Regions from separate parts of the Arthrobacter sp. KNU40 genome, predicted to be linked through region 2. Evidence: predicted binding sites of a transcription regulator. Region 2 holds the regulator's gene; each other region holds the start of a gene.
What was found. The regulator HrcA, encoded in region 2, represses chaperone genes, less so after heat shock. The targets are predictions, from matches to a motif close to TTNGCACTCGNNNNNNNCGAGTGCNAA.
Positions count from the first base shown of each region.

Region 1: the regulator HrcA is predicted to act here: its motif matches at 2,813-2,839, upstream of ACSKT0_RS18215 (FmdB family zinc ribbon protein).
Region 3: the regulator HrcA is predicted to act here: its motif matches at 2,176-2,202, upstream of ACSKT0_RS10990 (Hsp20/alpha crystallin family protein).

Region 1 covers NZ_CP195850.1:3,915,983-3,922,134, forward strand. The annotation lists gene ACSKT0_RS18195 (hypothetical protein) at 1-183, opposite strand, end outside; gene ACSKT0_RS18200 (GNAT family N-acetyltransferase) at 491-1,111, opposite strand; gene galU (UTP--glucose-1-phosphate uridylyltransferase GalU) at 1,118-2,023, opposite strand; gene ACSKT0_RS18210 (5-formyltetrahydrofolate cyclo-ligase) at 2,141-2,746, shown strand; gene ACSKT0_RS18215 (FmdB family zinc ribbon protein) at 2,902-3,165, shown strand; gene cpaB (Flp pilus assembly protein CpaB) at 3,266-4,084, shown strand; gene ACSKT0_RS18225 (hypothetical protein) at 4,090-4,335, opposite strand; gene ACSKT0_RS18230 (AAA family ATPase) at 4,345-6,152, opposite strand, start outside.
Region 2 covers NZ_CP195850.1:2,631,648-2,637,799, forward strand. The annotation lists gene ACSKT0_RS12130 (16S rRNA (uracil(1498)-N(3))-methyltransferase) at 1-467, opposite strand, end outside; gene dnaJ (molecular chaperone DnaJ) at 470-1,600, opposite strand; gene hrcA (heat-inducible transcriptional repressor HrcA) at 1,668-2,681, opposite strand; gene ACSKT0_RS12145 (DUF3097 domain-containing protein) at 2,863-3,720, shown strand; gene ACSKT0_RS12150 (DUF4870 domain-containing protein) at 3,823-4,236, shown strand; gene hemW (radical SAM family heme chaperone HemW) at 4,290-5,519, opposite strand; gene lepA (translation elongation factor 4) at 5,598-6,152, opposite strand, start outside.
Region 3 covers NZ_CP195850.1:2,387,253-2,393,404, reverse strand. The annotation lists gene ACSKT0_RS11005 (NAD-dependent succinate-semialdehyde dehydrogenase) at 1-802, shown strand, start outside; gene ACSKT0_RS11000 (GntR family transcriptional regulator) at 842-1,534, shown strand; gene ACSKT0_RS10995 (MerR family transcriptional regulator) at 1,854-2,144, opposite strand; gene ACSKT0_RS10990 (Hsp20/alpha crystallin family protein) at 2,278-2,703, shown strand; gene ACSKT0_RS10985 (J domain-containing protein) at 2,917-3,372, shown strand; gene ACSKT0_RS10980 (hypothetical protein) at 3,407-3,781, shown strand; gene ACSKT0_RS10975 (hypothetical protein) at 3,804-4,100, shown strand; gene ACSKT0_RS10970 (hypothetical protein) at 4,637-5,068, opposite strand; gene ACSKT0_RS10965 (aldo/keto reductase) at 5,269-6,152, opposite strand, start outside.

The sequences.
Region 1 (6,152 bases), 1.3 Mb from region 2:
GCCAAGAATGCGCAGCACGCCGGAAACGGCTGCCGTGAGTAACAGGAGGAGACCGGCGAGAGCAAGGGCGCAGCGCCCGTATCTGACTTTGAAGACCGCTGCATCCGATGCAGCATCACGCCGTTCGCCGGCGCCAGCCGATACCTCGGGCAATGCGGTTGCGGTGCTCTGCATGGTTTCCATTGCTTTCTCCTGCCGAGGGGTGATTGACAGAACCACCCCGGCTTGCAGTTCATGAGCGTCGTCGTCGATCACATCTGCTGGGATGTCACCGGCCAGTTGGACGTGGTTGTGACGATTCCGCAGTATGTATGGCGCAACCCAAACAATCCACAGCGCGACAGCAATGACCAATATCACCGAGCTGCTGAGAGGGAAGTCCACAATCAAAACCGTAGAAGCAAATACGCGGAGGCCACCGCATTGCCCACGGTGTGTCGCCGGAGAGTCGGCAAATCAATGGATTTACAGACTCGTACACCCCAGCGGACTAGTTGGCCCCGCGTCTCAGCCAAGCAGCCAGCAAACCCCCAGGGACCTCCTCCGAGGTCAATGCAAAGCTTTGATGGTCAGCCCATTCGCCGTTGATGTGAAGGAAACGCTCACGGCGGCCCTCGTCACGGAAACCCAGCTTCTCAACGACCCGCAGGCTCGGCCCGTTCTCGGGCCGGATGTTGATCTCCATCCGGTGAAGGCCAAGGGCCTCAAAGCAATGATCGGTCGCCATGGCAACCGCTGTGGGCGCTATTCCGCGACCGGCCCGGGCCTGGTCGACCCAATAGCCAAGGGTTGCCGTCATCGCCGATCCCCACATAATCGAAGAGACCGTCAGCTGCCCGACGATCCTGGGCTCCGGGAACCCTGGAATCCGCTCCGTGATCACAAACGGAAGGGCGCTGGCCTGCCGAGCCTGCGCGTTAAGGGAAGCCACCATCTGCCGGTAGTTCGGCAGGCGACCGCCAGGGGCCGGGTTGGAGGCTTCCCAAGGCGCCAGCCACTCACTATTGCGTGAGCGGACCTCGGTCCACTCCTTCTTGTCCCGGAAATGAATGGGACGCAAGATGAGGTCGCCGCTCTCCAGCGTCACCGGCCAAATGGCCGACCCCCACACTGGCAGCTACTTGCTGAGGCCGGCGGTAAAGCCAGGCAACCACTCACGCAGGCCAGGCCCGAGGTCTTCACTGTCGCACGCAAGCTGGACGCAGGCTTTGAGGTAGCTGAGCTTATCCCCGGTATCGTACCGACGGCCGCGGAAGACCACTCCGTAGACGCCGCTACCTTCGCCGTCTCCCGCAGCGAGTACTTGAAGCGCATCCGTCAGCTGGATCTCTCCCCCACGGCCCGGTTCGGTTTTCTCGAGAACGTCGAAAACCGAGGGGTGGAGCACGTAGCGCCCGATCACGGCCAAGTTGGACGGAGCTTCATCAACAGCAGGCTTTTCCACAAGTTGCTTGATGCGGACGTAGCCGTCCTCGCCGATATCTTCAATGTCCGCGCAACCGTAGGCGCTGATCTGGGAGGGCTCGACCTCGATGAGGGCCACAACGGAGCCACCGGTTTTGTGCTGGACCTCGATCATGTCGCTCAGGAGTGTGTCCCGGGCGTCGATAAGGTCGTCACCGAGAAGAACGGCAAAAGGTTCGTACCCGACGTGCTGCTTTGCACGCAACACTGCGTGTCCCAGCCCCTTGGGGTCGCCCTGGCGGACGTAGTGGATGTCGCCGAGGTTACTGGTAGCCTGCACCGAGTCCAGCTTGGTGGTGTCACCCTTGGCCTCGAGGGTCGCTTCCAAAGCCGGTACCCGGTCGAAGTGATCCTCCAACGCACGTTTGTTGCGGCCTGTGATCATGAGGACGTCGTTGAGTCCCACGCTCACGGCTTCTTCAACGACATATTGGATGGCCGGCTTGTCGACTACCGGGAGCATCTCTTTGGGCATGGCTTTGGTAGCAGGCAGGAACCTGGTGCCGAGTCCGGCAACGGGGATAACGGCCTTGCGGACGGTGCAGTTGTTGGAAGTCACCGGACTAATCTAACGGAAGGAGCTGGACATTGGGCAAAAGAAACCTGTTTGGATAGTAGGGACTCCACTGTTTCTTCCCCGTCATCGAGCCGCAAAGCAGCGTGAACTGGAGCAAAAATGACTTTGAAAGACGAAATCCGGCGGGACCACCGCAAGCGCCGGCTGACATTGACCCGGCAACAGCGCGCCGACGCCGGAACGGGGATCGCCCTCGGTGGCCTCTCATGGGCGGATTCGGTTGCCCGGGGAAAACCGTCGACTTTTGCGGCCTATGTCGGAGTAGCCGCCGAGCCGCCGACAATGCCCTTGCTTGCGGCACTCCACGCCGCCGGCCACAGGATCCTTCTTCCCGTCTGTGAACCGGAACGGCGTCTGAGCTGGGTCTATTGGACACCGGATACGGTCTTTGTCCGCTCAAAGTACGCACCGATTGACGAGCCGGTGGGCGAACGATTCGACAGCGACGTCATCAGGGATGCCACTGGAATCTTCCTCCCGGCCACCGCCGTCGATGAAGACGGAAACCGTATCGGCCAAGGGGGCGGTTACTACGATCGGCTCCTCGACAAGCTCGACGCCGACGCGCAGCGTCCGCCGACTGTCGCCGTCGTATATGACCACGAAGTGCTGGCCTCGGGGACGATCCCGGCAGAACCGTTCGACAAGCCCGTGGCGGAGGCACTTACCCCCTACAGGATCGTCCGGCTGGTTCCGGCCGATTGATCGGGGCTTCCGACCTGTCTTCTCCGCCACATTTTGTGGTGGCGGCCCCGACTCCGGATGATAGAATTGGCACTCAGGCCCTGGGACTGCTAATGGACGGAACAATCCGCCTTGGCAGCACTGGACCTGTAGTTCGTCCCGGAGGAGGATCACCAGTGCCCACATATGCCTATGCCTGCAAAGACTGCGGACATGCCTTTGACATCGTTCAGTCGTTCACGGACAGCTCCCTGTCCGACTGCCCTGAATGCCAAGGGTCGTTGCGTAAGAAGTTCAACAGCGTGGGCGTCGTCTTCAAGGGATCGGGCTTCTACCGCACCGACTCCCGGGACTCCAAGGGAAGCACCGTTTCGGCCGCTCCCGCCGCACCAGCTGCGCCTCCGGCTCCAGCGTCGGTTCCGGCGGCTGCCGCGAGCTGATTGCGATTTCCAGCTGCTCCCGGTTTTCCACATAGCTCAACGTTCCACATAGCTCAATAAAGCCCTGCCGCGGGCCTGCGTGCCCGGTTAGCGTGGCACCATGCCCGCAACCCCGAACGTACCCACGGACCCCATGTCCGCCGGATCATTGTCGCTGCCGCGCGATAGACTGCTCGCACCGATCAACAGGGCCCGAACCCGCCGTCTACAGGCTCTTCCCTCCAGGGCTGGCGGGCATCGGGGCGCTACCACGGGACCATCCAAACACCGCAGCTTCGGTAGCTGGTTAAACCGCAACCGCCGCCTCGTCGTGGCCCTCCTGCTATGCGTGGCCGCAGGGATCGCAGTCCATCAGCTGACTCCAGCTTCGGAGCGACGAGCCACGGTCCTGGCCGCCGCGCGGGATCTTCCCGCCGGGTCCACTTTGACGGATACCGACCTCAAACCCCTCGATGTCCTTCCTGATGGAATTCCAGCCGGGGCACTCACCCCGCGAACCGGATACGGCGGAAAGCAGCTTGCCTCGCCGCTGCAGAAGGGGCAGATCCCCACAGACGCCCAACTCCTGGGACCGGGCCTGCTGACCGGGACCGCACCCGCGACGGCGGCCGTTCCACTTCGCATGGCCGATCCCGCTTCAATTCAGCTCATCTCGCCCGGCCAGTTGGTCAACGTTGTGCTCACCGCAGCAGATGGACTTGAAGGGCCCGGCAAGAAATCCGAACTCTTGGCATCGGCGGTCCCGGTTTTGTGGACATCCGCGCAAGGAGGCAAAGCGAACCAATGGTTGGGCACGAACGAGGCGGACGGCCTTGTGGTTGTCGCCGCCAATCCGCAACAGGCCGAAATCCTCGCCGGAGCTTCCACTCGCGGGAAACTATTCTTTGTCCTGGTCAATCCCTCTGACAACCGGCCATGAAATATTCAGCCCCAGTGCGGGGGCCTTTGTTCCTTCAGCCAGGCGTCGTGGTCGTAGCCAGGCTCATCACCCCAGCGACGCGGATCGTCCTCGGAGGCTTTCTTGGGCAGAATGCTTTCTCCTGCCTGCTTCCGCTCGGGCGCGGGCTTCACTTTTGTTTTCTCCAGCTCGTCCAACTCGATGTCAGCGCCTACCGCATCGGCGCTGGCGTCCGCAGGGTGCTTGGATTGAGTGCTTTTGCTTTCCGCCATTGCGCTTCCTTAGGGGATCGCCGGTCCCGAGCCAGGGCCTTCCGTACTGCCGGGTCCGGCCGCGGCCGGCTCCGCCTGAGTGTTCAGTTCCAATTGTTCAACATCAATGTCGAGGAATCCATCCTGGACTGCACCGTACGAGGGTGCTACCGGCTTCTCCAGACCCAAGTAGGACCCGATGCGGTCAGCGCAGGACGAAGGATCAGTGAATACTTCAATGGTCCACAAGGACATGTAACGCCAGCCAAGTCGTTCCAGCAATTGGGGCCGCAGCCGGCTGCGCTCCCTGACGCTCATGCGGCGGTATCGTTGCGTGCCATCCGATTCAATGGCCACCGGGGTGGGCATTTCAGTGTCATCACGGCCTATGGTGTGCACGGGGTCGGCTGCCGCGGCAATGTCCAAGGCTCCGTCATAGTGGTGCCACACCCGGGCTCCACGGGCACGGAGTCGCTCGCCCAGATCCGCCACCAACGGATCCTCTCCGAGCGCTTGCTCGCTGGCAGCAGCCCTGGTGGCAGGTGTCCCCAGTTCCGAATTCCCAGACAGTTCACGGTCAAGGAGTTCATGGAAATCAACGGCGCCGTGAGCCAACCGGTCCAGATCGAGGTCCTCCGGACGGAAGCAGCTCAGGACGTGCAACGATCTCCGGGAACGGGTCATTGCCAAGGCAAACTTGTTTCGCCCGCCCTCGACGGAGAGGGGCCCGAAACTGTGCAGCGCCCGGCCATGCGGAGTGCGCCCGAAGCCCAAGGAGAAGATGATGTGGTCGCGGACCAGTCCCTGTGCGCGCTCCAAATCCACGACGCGAAAAGACTCCGCGCCGGCGTTGAAGAAACCCGACAAAAGCGGATAGTTAGGAAGCTGGAGCCTGATGGCTTCGCCGATCCTTGCCGCATGGCGAAGGCTTGCGGTGACCACGGCGAGCGAGGTCCGCGGCCGAAGGCTGGCATGTTGAAACACCAGGTCAACAACGCGGTTCACTTCGGCGGCGACCGATTCAACACCTTCGTGATCGGCCCCCGGCAAGCCGGTGCCATCCGGGATGTATTCAACTACTACCGAGCGGTCCAGCCCCGTCACGGATTGCCCGTCCGGCAGCCGACGCAGACCGCCGTTGTAGTAGTTCTTGCTCAACTGGAGCACCAGATCCTCGTCAACCGCCCGATACACCCAGTTCAACTGCCACGTGGGCAGGACACGGGCCAAAGCACTGAACGCACTGTCCACTGTGTCCTGGCTTGCGGCACCGGCCATGGGTGGCTCCACCGCAACGCTGAAAGTGCGGGCATTGCCGATCTTCGCGTCGCCAAAGGCAACAACTTGCTGGGCTCGGGCGATGGCCGGCAGCACGGCCTGCAAGGATGTGCTCTCGGCGTCGAGAATCACCACCGCATCGAATTTCTGCTCTGCCGGCAAGAGGCTGGTCAGCAGGTACGGACTGATGGACCACACGGGAACCAAGCGGGAGACAAGGACGGGCGCCTGGGCGCTAAGCGCCGACAGGGTAACGCGGCCATCCTTGATCAGGTTCCGGAGGAGTTCCGATTGGCGGGGATGTTCAGCAATTCCAGCCCGCCACATTTCGGCGAGTTTCCACCGGAGCCGGGCGGCTCCGCTGGCGATGTGCGCGTGGTCAGCCAGGCGGTACTCCGCTTCGAGACGGCGGAGGGAATCGCCGTCGGACATCGCGAGATAGTCGTCACCGCTGATCATCGCTTCCAGGGCAGACTGCCACCAGGCGAGGTCAAGTTCCGCGGCAACGGATTCGGCAGGCACTTCGCGTTCAGCCAGGTCAGCAAGAAGCTCGGCGAGTC
Region 2 (6,152 bases):
GCGGCACGCACCTCGGGAATCCACGCGCGCCGCGCCTGCTTGGCGGCTGCCGTGGCGACGGACTGCCACTTCGCGTGGGACTTGGCCGCCCTGTCACCCTTCCAACGGACGATGGAACGCTCGGCCTGCCAGGGCACGACGGCGTCGATCCCGAGTTCCGTTGCCGTCTCGACGGCAAGTTCGTCCCTGTCGCCCTTCGCGAGGGCCTGGACCAATACGAGCCGCACGGTTGGTTGGTGCTCCTCCTGGACGGCGGTGGCAAGGACTGTCAGGGTTCCGTGCCCGGATTCGGTCACGGTGCCCGTGAGCCGTTTTCCGGCACCGTCGGCAATATCGACGGCTTCGCCGACTTCCAGGCGCTTGACGGTGACAGCATGCCTGGCTTCGGCGCCGTCGAGCACAAAAGTGTCTCCAGGGCCGAGCCCGTCAAGCGTTCCGGCTGCTGCGAAGAATACGGGGTTGCTCACCGCTATAGGTTACCGAGCTTGTCCCGCAGCTTCGCGAACATACCGCCGCTGGCCACAAGCTTGCCTTCGGTGAACTGCTCTCCGCGCAATTTTGCCAGTTGGCGAAGCAGGTCTTCCTGTGCGGCGTCGAGCTTGCCGGGCGTCTCAACGTGCAGGTGCACCTTGAGGTCTCCCCTGCCGTAGCCGCGGAGATGGGTGACGCCGAGTCCACGCAGGGTGATGACTTCGCCGGACTGCGTGCCGGACTTGACGTCAATCTCCTGGGGACCGTCGAAAGTCTCAAGCTGCAGCTCAGTACCCAGTGCCGCGGCAGTCATGGGAACGCTCAGCGTGGCGTGAAGGTCGTCGCCTTCGCGGATGTAGGTGGAGTCACTGTTGACCCGGATCTCCACGTAGAGGTCACCGGGAGGACCGCCCGCAGGACCTGCTTCGCCTTGCGACGACAGCTGGATGCGGGTCCCGGTAGCGACGCCGCCGGGCACCTTGACGGTCAGTGAACGGCGGCTGCGGATGCGGCCCTGGCCGTTGCACTCATTGCAAGGATCCTTGATGATCGAGCCGAAACCTTCGCACGATCCACACGGTGCGGCTGTCATGACCTGGCCGAGGATCGAGCGTACAGCCCGCTGGACCTGGCCCGAGCCGCCACAGATGTCGCAGCGCTCCGGGTGGGTGCCCGGACGGCAGCATGAGCCTTCGCACGTGGGACAGATGACAGCGGTGTCCACCTCAAGCTTCTTGTTGACACCAAACACGGCCTCACGCAAGTCGATGCGAACGCTGATCAGGGCGTCCTGCCCGCGGCGCATACGTGATGCGGGGCCTTGCATGCCGCCGCCTCCTCCGCCGAAGAAGGTATCGAAGATGTCCTGGAAGGCGAATCCCTGGCCCGCGTATCCTCCGCCGAAACCGTTGTCGGTCCCGTTCTCGTTGCCAGTTGCGTCGTAGACACGGCGCTTCTGGGGGTCGGAGAGGACCTCGTAAGCGTGGGTCACCGCCTTGAATTCCTCGGCTGCGCCGGCCCCGGGGTTCACATCGGGGTGCAGCTTACGTGCGAGTTTGCGGTAGGCCTTTTTGATCTCCTCGCCGGTTGCTTCCGGCGAGACGCCCAGAACGTCATAGTGACTGCTCAAAGTCGGTATCTCTTCCTTGTTTACGGTTCCACTGCGTTTCTTGCGAGGCGCCCTCCAGCCGAGGCTGTCAGCCGCCCAGAATGCGGGAAAGGTAGCGTGCGACGGCACGGACGGCCGCCATGGTGTTGGGGTAGTCCATGCGGGTGGGTCCAAGAATGCCGATCTTGGCGCTGCTGCCCGGACCGTAGCCCGTGGCAACCACCGAAGCCTCCGAGAGGCCGTCATAGGGGTTTTCGCGGCCGATGCTCACCGTGACGCCGCGGGGGTCTTCCGCCATATCCGACAACAGCCGCAACATGACCACCTGCTCCTCAAGCGCTTCGAGGACCGGACCGATGCTCAGCGGGAAGTCCACGTTGGAGCGGGCCAGGTTGGCCGTGCCTGCCATGACCATGCGCTCGTCGCGGCTCCGCTCGGCAAGCCTTTCCAGGCCATGGGCAAGGGCGCCTGCAAGGTTGCGAAGCGTCGGCGGGCACAAGGCAACCACCGAAGGCAGGACTTGCGGCATGAGGTCGAGCTGGGAGCCGGCAATGCTTCCAAGGAACCGCGCGCGCAAGGCCATGAGCTCTTCGTCGGTGGCGTCCGTCGCTGCGTGCACAACGCCCTGTTCCACCTTGCCAGAATCGGCGATCAATACCACCAAGACCTGACGCGGTGCCAAAAGGACAAACTCAATGTGCCGGACACGCGCGCGGCTCAGGTGCGGGTACTGGACGACGGCGACCTGGTTGGTCAGTTGGGAGAGGAGCCGGACAGTGCGCTCAAGGATGTCCTCAACGTCGTCGGGTCCCTCAAGCAAGGAATGGATAGCCCGGCGCTCGGCAGCCGAAAGCGGCTTGACCTCGGAGATGCGGTCGACGAACAGGCGGTAGCCTTTGTCCGTTGGAATGCGGCCGGCACTCGTGTGCGGCGCGGCAATGAGGCCTTCTTCTTCAAGAAGTGCCATGTCATTGCGGATGGTGGCGCTCGACACTCCCAAATGGTGCCGTTCGACCAAGGCTTTGGAGCCGACGGGCTCGCGGGAGTGAACGTAGTCCTCCACGATGGCGCGTAACACTTCAAGCTTGCGTGGTTCGCTCACTGCCCACCTCCAATCAACATTTCAACAATTAGCACTCAACATGCCCAAGTGCTAACAAGTCTAGTATGAGCCACCTCGTTGTTAGCATTGGTACCGCTCGCGGCGAACATGATTCCCGCGAGGCCGTGGGTAATGCCACGGACCGTCAACGATCCCCCTAGCGCAAAGTGGTGTGAAGACCGTGTCTTACGACAATTGGGGCCCGCAAGACCTCACCTCGTCTGCCAAACGGCAACTGCCTGAGGTGCCCGTTGAACGCGGGATGGTTCTCGAGGACGTGCAGTCCGGTTGGGTCGGGGCCGTGACCAGGGTGGAGAAGTCCGGGGGCATGCACATTGTGGTGCTTGAGGATCGGCGGGGAAAGGCCAAATCGTTCCGGCTCGGATTCGGATTCCTCCTGGAGGGACAAGCAGTGAAGCTCGTGCCGCCGGCTCCACGCGCCGCGTCCGCCAAGGCCGCGGCGCAAGCAGGCAGGACGGCATCGGGATCCGTCCGCGTCGCCGGGCAGCGGGCCCAAGTCGCCAAGGCGAGCCGGATCTGGGTGGAAGGCAAGCACGACGCCGAACTCGTGGAAAAGGTGTGGGGAGATGATCTCCGGGTGGAGGGCATCGTCGTCGAGCCCTTGCACGGCGTGGACGATCTCAAGGCCGCCATCGCCGGGTTCTCCCCCGGCCCGGGCCGCCGGCTCGGAATCCTCGTGGACCACTTGGTACCGGATTCGAAGGAGTCGCGGATTGCTGCCGAAGCCATGACGCTGCCGGGCGCCGCGGGAAACGTCCTGATCGTGGGACATCCCTACGTGGACGTCTGGCAGGCAATCCGGCCCAAGGTGTTGGGGATCGAGCAATGGCCAACCATCGCGCGCGGCACGGATTGGAAGACCGGCATCCTGAGGTCCTTCGGCTGGCCGCATGAGACGGCCGAAGATGTCGGGCTGGGTTGGCAAAAGCTTCTTGGCGCCGTCCACAGCTACGCCGATTTGGAGCCCTCGTTGCTGGGCCGCGTGGAAGAAGTGATCGATTTCCTGACTGTTCCGTGACGATTGCGCGCCCCGGGCAGAGGAGTTGGTCGGCTGATCGCGTGCCGAGCAAGTATTCTGGGACAGCAACACTGCACCGATTGATACTCGAAGGAAGATACTTTGGCAGACAACGCTCCTGACGATCGGGATGGCACCTCGGGCCAGTCCCAGTACCACGGCGTTCCTGCCAACGCGCTGCCCTTGACCGCCTCGGAAGACCGGCAGTGGGCAACACTGGCACATTTCGGCGGGATCCTTGGCTGCGTTCCTTCGCTTCTGATCTACCTGATCTTCCGCGAACGTGGCCCCTTCACGGCACAGGAATCCAAGGAAGCGCTCAACTTCACTTTGCCTCCGACGATTGCCGCAGTGCTCGCCAACGTCCTTGTCTTGCTCCCGGTGGTGGGAAACCTGTTCGCTGTCCTTGCCACGGCGATCTGGGTGGCCGTGACCTGCTTCTCGGTGTCAGCCGGAATCCGCGTCAACCACGGACAACCGCACCGCTACCGCTTCAACCTGCGCTGGATCAAGTAGCCGGTCTTCGCGGGTCCGTACGCAACTCCCGCGCCAACCGCTAGCGCCTGCCGCTAGTCCGGAAGGATCCGGCGGACCACGGCGTCCGCGAGTAGCCGGCCCTTGAGAGTCAGGACCAGCCGTCCTTGGAAGGCCGCACCAGGCTCAACCAGTCCGTCGGCAATGAGGCCTGCGACGGCGTGGCGGCCCACCTTGTCGAGCGCGTCAACTTGAAGCCCTGTGCCGAGCCGAGCCTCCAGCATGATGCGTTCCACTTCCCGGGTTCCGGCGTCGAGCGTTTCACGTCCAGCGGCCGGAGACACCCCGCTGCCGAGCCTGTTGGCATAGGCTGTGGGGTGTTTGACGTTCCACCAGCGGACGCCGCCCATGTGGGAATGCGCACCGGGTCCGATGCCCCACCAATCGTCTCCCCGCCAATAGGCTAGGTTGTGTTTGCACGCCTGTTCGGGAGTGCGGGACCAATTGCTGACCTCGTACCAGTCCAGACCGGCGGCGCTGATCAGCTGATCGGCGAGTTCGTACTTGGCGGCGTGGTCGTCGTCGTCGATGCCGGGAACTTCTCCGCGCCGGATCTGCGCCGCCAGCTTGGTGCCTTCTTCCACGATCAGCGCATAGGCACTGATGTGGTCCGGACCGTAGGACAACGCTGTCTCGAGGGAGGTCCGCCAATCAGCCATGGACTCGCCGGGAGTCCCATAGATGAGATCGAGGCTCACCGCAAGGCCGGCGTCGCGCGCCCATTGGACCACCAAGGGGACCCGGCTGGGAGTGTGTGTACGGTCCAGGACCTTGAGGACGTGAGGGACCGCCGACTGCATGCCGAAGGAAATCCGGGTAAAGCCGGCGTCTGCGAGCAGCTGGAGGGACTCGGGCGTCACAGAGTCCGGGTTCGCCTCAGTGGTGACTTCGGCTCCCGCTTCCAGGCCCCAGTGCCCGACGGCGGCCGTCAGGATGCGTGCGAGATCTTCGGCAGGCAGCAGGGTCGGCGTCCCGCCGCCGAAGAACACCGTGCTCAGGTGCCGTTGCGGCAGCCCGGAGGCTTCCATGGCCCGGACGGCGAACTCCACTTCCGAAATGGCAGTAGACGCGTAGGCGTCCTGGGAGGCGCCGCCGCCAAGTTCGGTGGCTGTGTAAGTGTTGAAATCGCAGTATCCGCAACGGACGGCACAGAAAGGTATGTGGACGTACAGTCCAAATTTGCGTGAATCGACGCCGTCGAGCACCTGCGGCGGCAAGAGTCCGTCCGCAGGTGCCGGATCCCCGAGGGGAAGAACGCTAGGCACGGATTTCCCCTCGTGCCTGTCCTGCGCGCGCCCCTACAGTGCGCGCGTGTCCCGTGGTGTCCCGGGCGAAAAGCGGCATTACTTCTTGGCCTTGTCCTTGGATTCGTCGGTGGTCAGGGCTGCGATGAACGCTTCCTGTGGAACTTCCACGCGGCCCACCATCTTCATGCGCTTCTTGCCTTCCTTCTGCTTTTCCAGAAGTTTGCGCTTACGGGTGATGTCACCGCCATAGCACTTGGCAAGGACGTCCTTGCGGATGGCGCGGATGCTCTCACGCGCAATGATCCGCGAACCGATGGCGGCCTGGATGGGCACCTCGAACTGCTGGCGGGGAATGAGTTCGCGCAACTTGCCTGTCATCATGACGCCGTAGGCGTAGGCCTTGTCGCGGTGGGTGATGGCACTGAAAGCGTCAACCTGCTCGCCCTGGAGCATGATGTCCACCTTGACCAGGTCTGCGACCTGCTCGCCGTCGGCCTTCCAGTCCAGCGAACCGTAGCCGCGGGTCTTGGACTTGAGGATGTCGAAGAAATCGAAGACGATTTCGGCCAGCGGAAGGCGGTACCGGATTTCCACGCGGTCTTCGGAGAGGTAGTCCATGCCGCCCATGACGCCGCGGCGGCTCTGGCACAG
Region 3 (6,152 bases), 240 kb from region 2:
CGTACGAACGTGGACGGACAGCGGAATCGCCCGCAAGATCAGCTTCACCGGTTCCACCGAGGTGGGCAAAATCCTCCTGAGGCAGGCCGCGGACAACGTCATGCGCTCCTCCATGGAGCTCGGCGGGAACGCACCGTTCATTGTGCTCGCCGATGCCGACATCGAGAAGGCGGTGGATGGAGCCATGAAGGCAAAGATGCGGAACATGGGCGAAGCCTGCACGGCCGCAAACCGCTTCTTCGTCCACCGCTCCGTTGCAGAGGAGTTTGGCGAGAAGTTCTCCAAAAAGATGTCAGAATTGCAGGTGGGCAACGGCGCTTTGGCAGGAACAGAAGTCGGCCCGCTCATCGAACAGTCAGGGTTGGACAAGGTGGAGTCACTCGTTGCCGACGCTGTGTCCAAGGGTGCCCGGGTGCTTACTGGCGGAAGCCGCCCGGAGGGTCCCGGCTACTTCTACTCCCCCACTGTCCTGACGGATGTGGCGCTGGAATCCGACCTGATGACCACGGAGATATTCGGCCCGGTTGCAGCCATTACGCCCTTCGACAGTGAGGACGAAGTACTGCGCATGGCCAACGACACCGCATGGGGCCTGGTGGGCTACGTGTTCACTGAAAGCATGGACAAGGCCATGCGGTTCTCAGCGGAACTGGAGGTCGGAATGGTCGGCCTCAACACCGGCATCGTGTCCAATCCCGCCGCTCCTTTCGGAGGCGTCAAACAGTCAGGCCTGGGACGCGAAGGCGGAAAGATCGGGATCGAAGAATTCCTGGAATACAAGTACACCGCGATAGCGGTCTAGTAGATTCAACTTGCTGAAGTATGAAATGAGGGGATGTCAATGGCGGCACCGGAGCGAATGTTCGTATTGGAGGGCCGGCCCACGGCGCAGCTGATCGCTGACCAACTCCGAGAGCTCATCGTCCAAGGGGCTTTCAGCCCCGGTCAGCAGGTGAACGAATCTGCCTTGGCGAGCCAGCTCAACACCTCAAGGGGGCCCCTCAGGGAAGCTCTGCAGCGCTTATGCCAGGAAGGCATCCTGGTGAGCAAGCGTAACCGCGGCGTTTTTGTGTTGGAGCTTTCAAACGAAGACATCAAAGAGATCTACGCCGTACGCGAGGCAGTGGAACTGGCCGCCGCCAACACTCTCCTCCATTCCGGTCCGGACCAGGTCACGGACACCTGTCGAGAGCTCAAGGGGATCATCAAGAACATGGCGAAGCAGGTTGCGGCGTCGGACTGGCAGGCGATCGCCAGGCTCGACATGCAATTCCACACCGCTTTCGTTTCCGGCACTGGAAACACGCGATTGATCCGGATTTACGAGACCCTCGCCGCGGAGTCCCGCATGTGTATCCTCAGCCTGGAAGTCGCGTATCCCCGCATAGATGTGCTGGTGCAGGAGCACCAAGACATCCTGGACCTTCTTGAGAGGCGCGACCAGAGCGGACTTCAGCAAGCCATAAAACGGCACATGCAGAAAGCCGTCGAGGACCTCACTTCGACACGGCAGCCAAGTGGTGTCACCGCGTAAATGTTGTTAGCTCCATAAAAACTACGGGCCCGGTTCAAGTGAACTGGACCCGTAGTTTTTCTCTTCAATGTTCCAGATATTGCGTGTCCTCAGCGTGACGACAACCCCGCTTTGGCCCCGGACGCCTCTCGGTGGGCCGGGAGAGTGCCGCTTGGTGTGACGCTCGGGACCCTGCAAGCCACCAGCCTCAAACTCCCCTCTGCCTCAGCTGGACGCTTTCGCGCTGCCCTGATCCGGCACTGAATCCCCATGCCCACAGACAGCGACGACGCCGTCCTCAGGATCGATTTAATCGAGACGGCCCAGCTCGCGGAGGTCCTCAAGCGCCGTTCGCGGACTTGAGTTCCGCCTCGAGGCGCCGGTTGTCGGCCTCCAGGACCAGGACCATCCGGATGCCGGCCAGGTTCAAGCCCGATTCCAGAAGCTCCCCGATCCGCCGCAAGGTCACAAGGTCGTTCTCGCTGTACTGGCGGGTCCCGCCCAGGGTCCTGCCCGGTTCCAGCAGGCCCTTGCGTTCGTAGAGGCGCAGGTTCTGCTGACCCGTTCCCACCAGTGCGGCCGCAACGGAAATCGCATACACGCCCCTCCCCCGGTCCCCGGCCTGCCCCATCGGGCACCTCCAAAATCCTTCGAAAATCAGGCTTGCCCTGACCCATATGCAGTGCTATAAGAAATATATACCAGCCACCATAGATCAGCTGGGTTGACAACAAAAAACTGCGATCTGCAAGGAGTGACACACCATGCTGATGCGAACGGACCCCTTCCGTGAACTCGACCGGCTCGCCGAACAGGTACTCGGCACCACAGCCCGGCCGGCGGCCATGCCCATGGACGCCTGGCGGGAAGGCGAGGACTTCGTGGTCGCCTTCGATCTGCCCGGAGTCAACGTGGACTCGGTGGACATCGACGTCGAACGCAACGTCCTGACCGTCAAGGCCGAACGCCCGGACCCCGTCGGCGAGGACACGGAACTGATCGCCTCCGAACGGCCCCGCGGCATCTTCAGCCGCCAGCTCATCCTCGGCGACGCGCTGGACACCGAAGGCGTCAAAGCAAACTACGACGCCGGCGTCCTGACCCTGCGCATCCCGGTCGCGGAAAAAGCAAAACCGCGCCGCATCGAAATCGAAACCACCGGAAAACAGCGCCAGGAAATCAACGCCTGACCGCCGGCGCACCCTCCCGGACCGGGAGCACCACAGCGGCCCACCATGCAAAGAGGGCGGTCGGGTTCACAGACCACGCCACAGCGCAGCCAGCGCACGGATGGATGAGGCCCCGAGGATGACTCCCGCAACGATGGTCCCCGGCCGAACAGGCCGGGGACCATCCCCGCCCACGGAAACACCCCGCATCCAAAACACACACCACCGCCAACCATGAGGAACAACGGCCCCGACCTTTACGAGACCCTGCAGATCGCCCCCACCGCCACGGCACGCGAGGTGACCCGCGCCTACCGCACGCTCATCCGCAGCCGGCACCCCGACACCCGGGCGGCCCGCGAACACCCCACCGGCCCCGGCCCGACGGAACCGGAGACGAAGACCCAAAAAGAGCTGCAGGAGCTCCGGGACATCATGGCCGCCTACGCCATCCTCGGCAACCCGGAAAAGCGGGGCGCCTACGACCGGGAGCACCCGCGTCCAGCCGCGAACGCCACGCCGCAACGCCCCGGCCCCGTTCGGATCCCAAGGCAGTTGCCTCCCGCCACGGCGCTGCTGATCGGACCGGTCATCTGGGAGCCGCCCGCCCGACGGTCCCCGGGAACGCCGCTCCGGCAACCGTCATATCCGCCAACCCGCTACACGCTCATCCTGCAGATCAGGCGCTGAGAGCCGGAAAACCACACCAGCCCAAGGAGCCCCCATGAGTGCCTGGCGACCCTACGACAACCAACTGATGCCCGCGTTCTACGAACGCTTCGAAAAACGGTGGGGCAAAGGAACAGCCCCGTTCCTGGACCCCGAAACCCACGAACAACCCACCCCCCGGGCCCAATGGATCAACCCGGACACCGGCGCCGCAGTCGCGGTCGTCCCCATCTGGACCGAAGACCCCCAGCACCGCTCCTTCGCCGTGTTCTACCTACCCCCGGCCGGCGACATCTGGATCCTGCGGCCCGGCTACACAAACTACCTCGAAACCGACCCCAAAAACCCCGGGCAAGCCACCCTCCGCAACGACGCCTTCCGAAAAGCCGTCGCACACGCCAAGGAATTCATCTACGGAACCCAACCCTGAAAACCGTTCCCCGGAGCACACCATGACCCCTCCACAGATCAGCCAGTTCCTCCAGGAATGCATTGTTCACGATGACCCAAGCGACTCGGGGATCAACGCCGACGCGCTCTACGGGCTCTACGTCAGCTCGTGCTCCCTGAACCGCAAAATCCCCCTCCCCGACCACGCCTTCCGCACCGCCCTGCGCCTCGCCGGCCTTGTTAAGGGAAAAAACCGGAAGGGCAAAAAGAGAGTCTTCCAAGGCCTGCGCATGACCGGACCAGCCGCAGTGGACTACATCCTCAACAGCAGCGCCCAAACCCCGGCGGACCCCAGGTAGAGCAGGTGATGGACCGGGGCCAAGGTAACGCGCCAATGCCCGGTGTCACCCTGTGCCGGGCACTGGCGCAGCTACCGCCGAGAGCATGTTCCAGGGAAACGCCCTCGCCCCGATCGTAGGCCGCGGAACCGGCCCGGCACTTGAGTGCCGGCTACCTGTTTTGGCAGCCCTTGTGGCAGTGACGTGTCCGAGGCGACCTGGGGGCTGTCGCAGGAACCCCTGGCCCGGGCGTGCATTGACGCCCCCACATCGAAGACTCAGGGCGGACCGCAATAAGCACATCTACCAAGCAGACATAAGTGTGGACGCTGTCCAACCCCCTTTGGCAGGACAAGCGGACAGGCACAACTCCCCGCTACGACCGGGAGTAGCTTTCCAGGCAACTTCCGCGCCAAGGTCAGCCAATGTACGGCTCAGTCCAGCGGCATGGGTGTGCATCATTGTGCACACCCGTTCTTGCGCCACGGCCTCGATTCTCCGCTACGCGCCATGCCGAGAATTTAGCACAAGCGAACCCTAAGCAAGCGGTATTGCTCTTAGGGGGCCAGTTCGCCCGCCCGAGTCCAGCCGAGGGCCTCGTACCGGTCCGCTGCCCCGGCGTCCACGGGCGCGTAGACAACATCCGCGCCCTCGACGAAGGCTTCCTCCGCCAGGTGGGCCAGGACCACGGCCTCGTGATCGAGCGCCACAGCGTCGCCGTCCACTGCGCGCACAGGGCCCACCACAGCGAATCCATCGCCGAACGCCACCCGGCCCCGCGCCAGTGGGCGGTCAAAGCGGGTCAGCTCCACGACGTCGTAATCCTCCAAGGGCGCCTCGAGCACTCCGAACTCGGACTCCAGCGGCGGCGCACTGTTGACCTCGCCCGGCGGGGCGGTCATCAGGACGCCGACGGGAAGTGTTTCCTCGCCATCGTTGAGCCGCGCCCACAGGGGCCGCCAGTCGTGTGTGGTATCCGGTGCGCTCATTCACCAACCCTATCGTCGTGCCTGACTACCGGTAACTTGCGGAATAGCGGTTGATCTCCGCGGCCAGACGGGAATCCGAGGAGGATTCCCCAGCGAACCGCCGGGGCCTGGCATTCCGGCGCAGGACCGTTGAACGATCAGCCGGCGGGCACGGCTGCGGCCCTTCGGGCGTGGACCGAAAGGACGTGACCTTCCGGGGTTTACCAGCGTGAATGGATCATCTCGCGGAAGTACGTGTCGTAGATTTCCCTGACGCTGTTCTCGAAGTCCGGGCCTAGGTGGTCCAGTATTTGGCTGGAGGCGGCGTTGGCGCGGGCTTGTTCAGGGTTTCGGGCCCCTGGTATGACGGTGCTGACCCCGTCTTGTGCCGCGATCCAGGCGATGGCCGCTTGGGCTGTGGTTGCTCCGGACGGGACAAGCTTTTTGAAATGTTCCACCGCTTTGAGGCCCTGTTCAAAGTCAACTCCGGAGAAGGTCTCCCCGACGTCGAAAGCCGCACCGTTCCGGTTATATTTCCTGTGGTCATTTTCGGCAAAGACTGTGTCCTTGGAGTACTTTCCCGAGAGCAGGCCTGAGGCCAGAGGAACCCTGGCGATGATGCCGACTCCGGCGTTCTTCGCCGCGGGCAGGACCTTGTCCAGGGGTTTGAGTCTGAAGGCGTTCAGCATGATCTGGACGGTGGCCGTGCCGTGCTTGATGGCCTCGAGTGCTTCCTCGGTCCGCTCGACGCTGACGCCGTAGTCCTTGATTGCGCCTTCATTGACGAGCGTCTCCAGCGCATCGTAGATTTCCGGGCGGCTGTAAACCGGGGTCGGCGGGCAATGCAGCTGCACCAGGTCGAGGCACTCCGTCCGGAGGTTCCGCCTGGAACGGTCAACCCACTGCCGGAAGTTGGCCAGTGTGTAGTTCTCAGGTTTCTGTTCCAGGCGCCGCCCGATTTTGGTGGCTACCGTGATGTCCAGTCCGGGGTTGGCAGCGAGGTACTTCCCGATGGTTTGCTCGCTCCGCCCGTCGCCGTAGACATCGGCGGTATCAAAGAAGGTCACCCCGGAATCCACGGCGGCTTCCAGGATGTCGTTGGCTT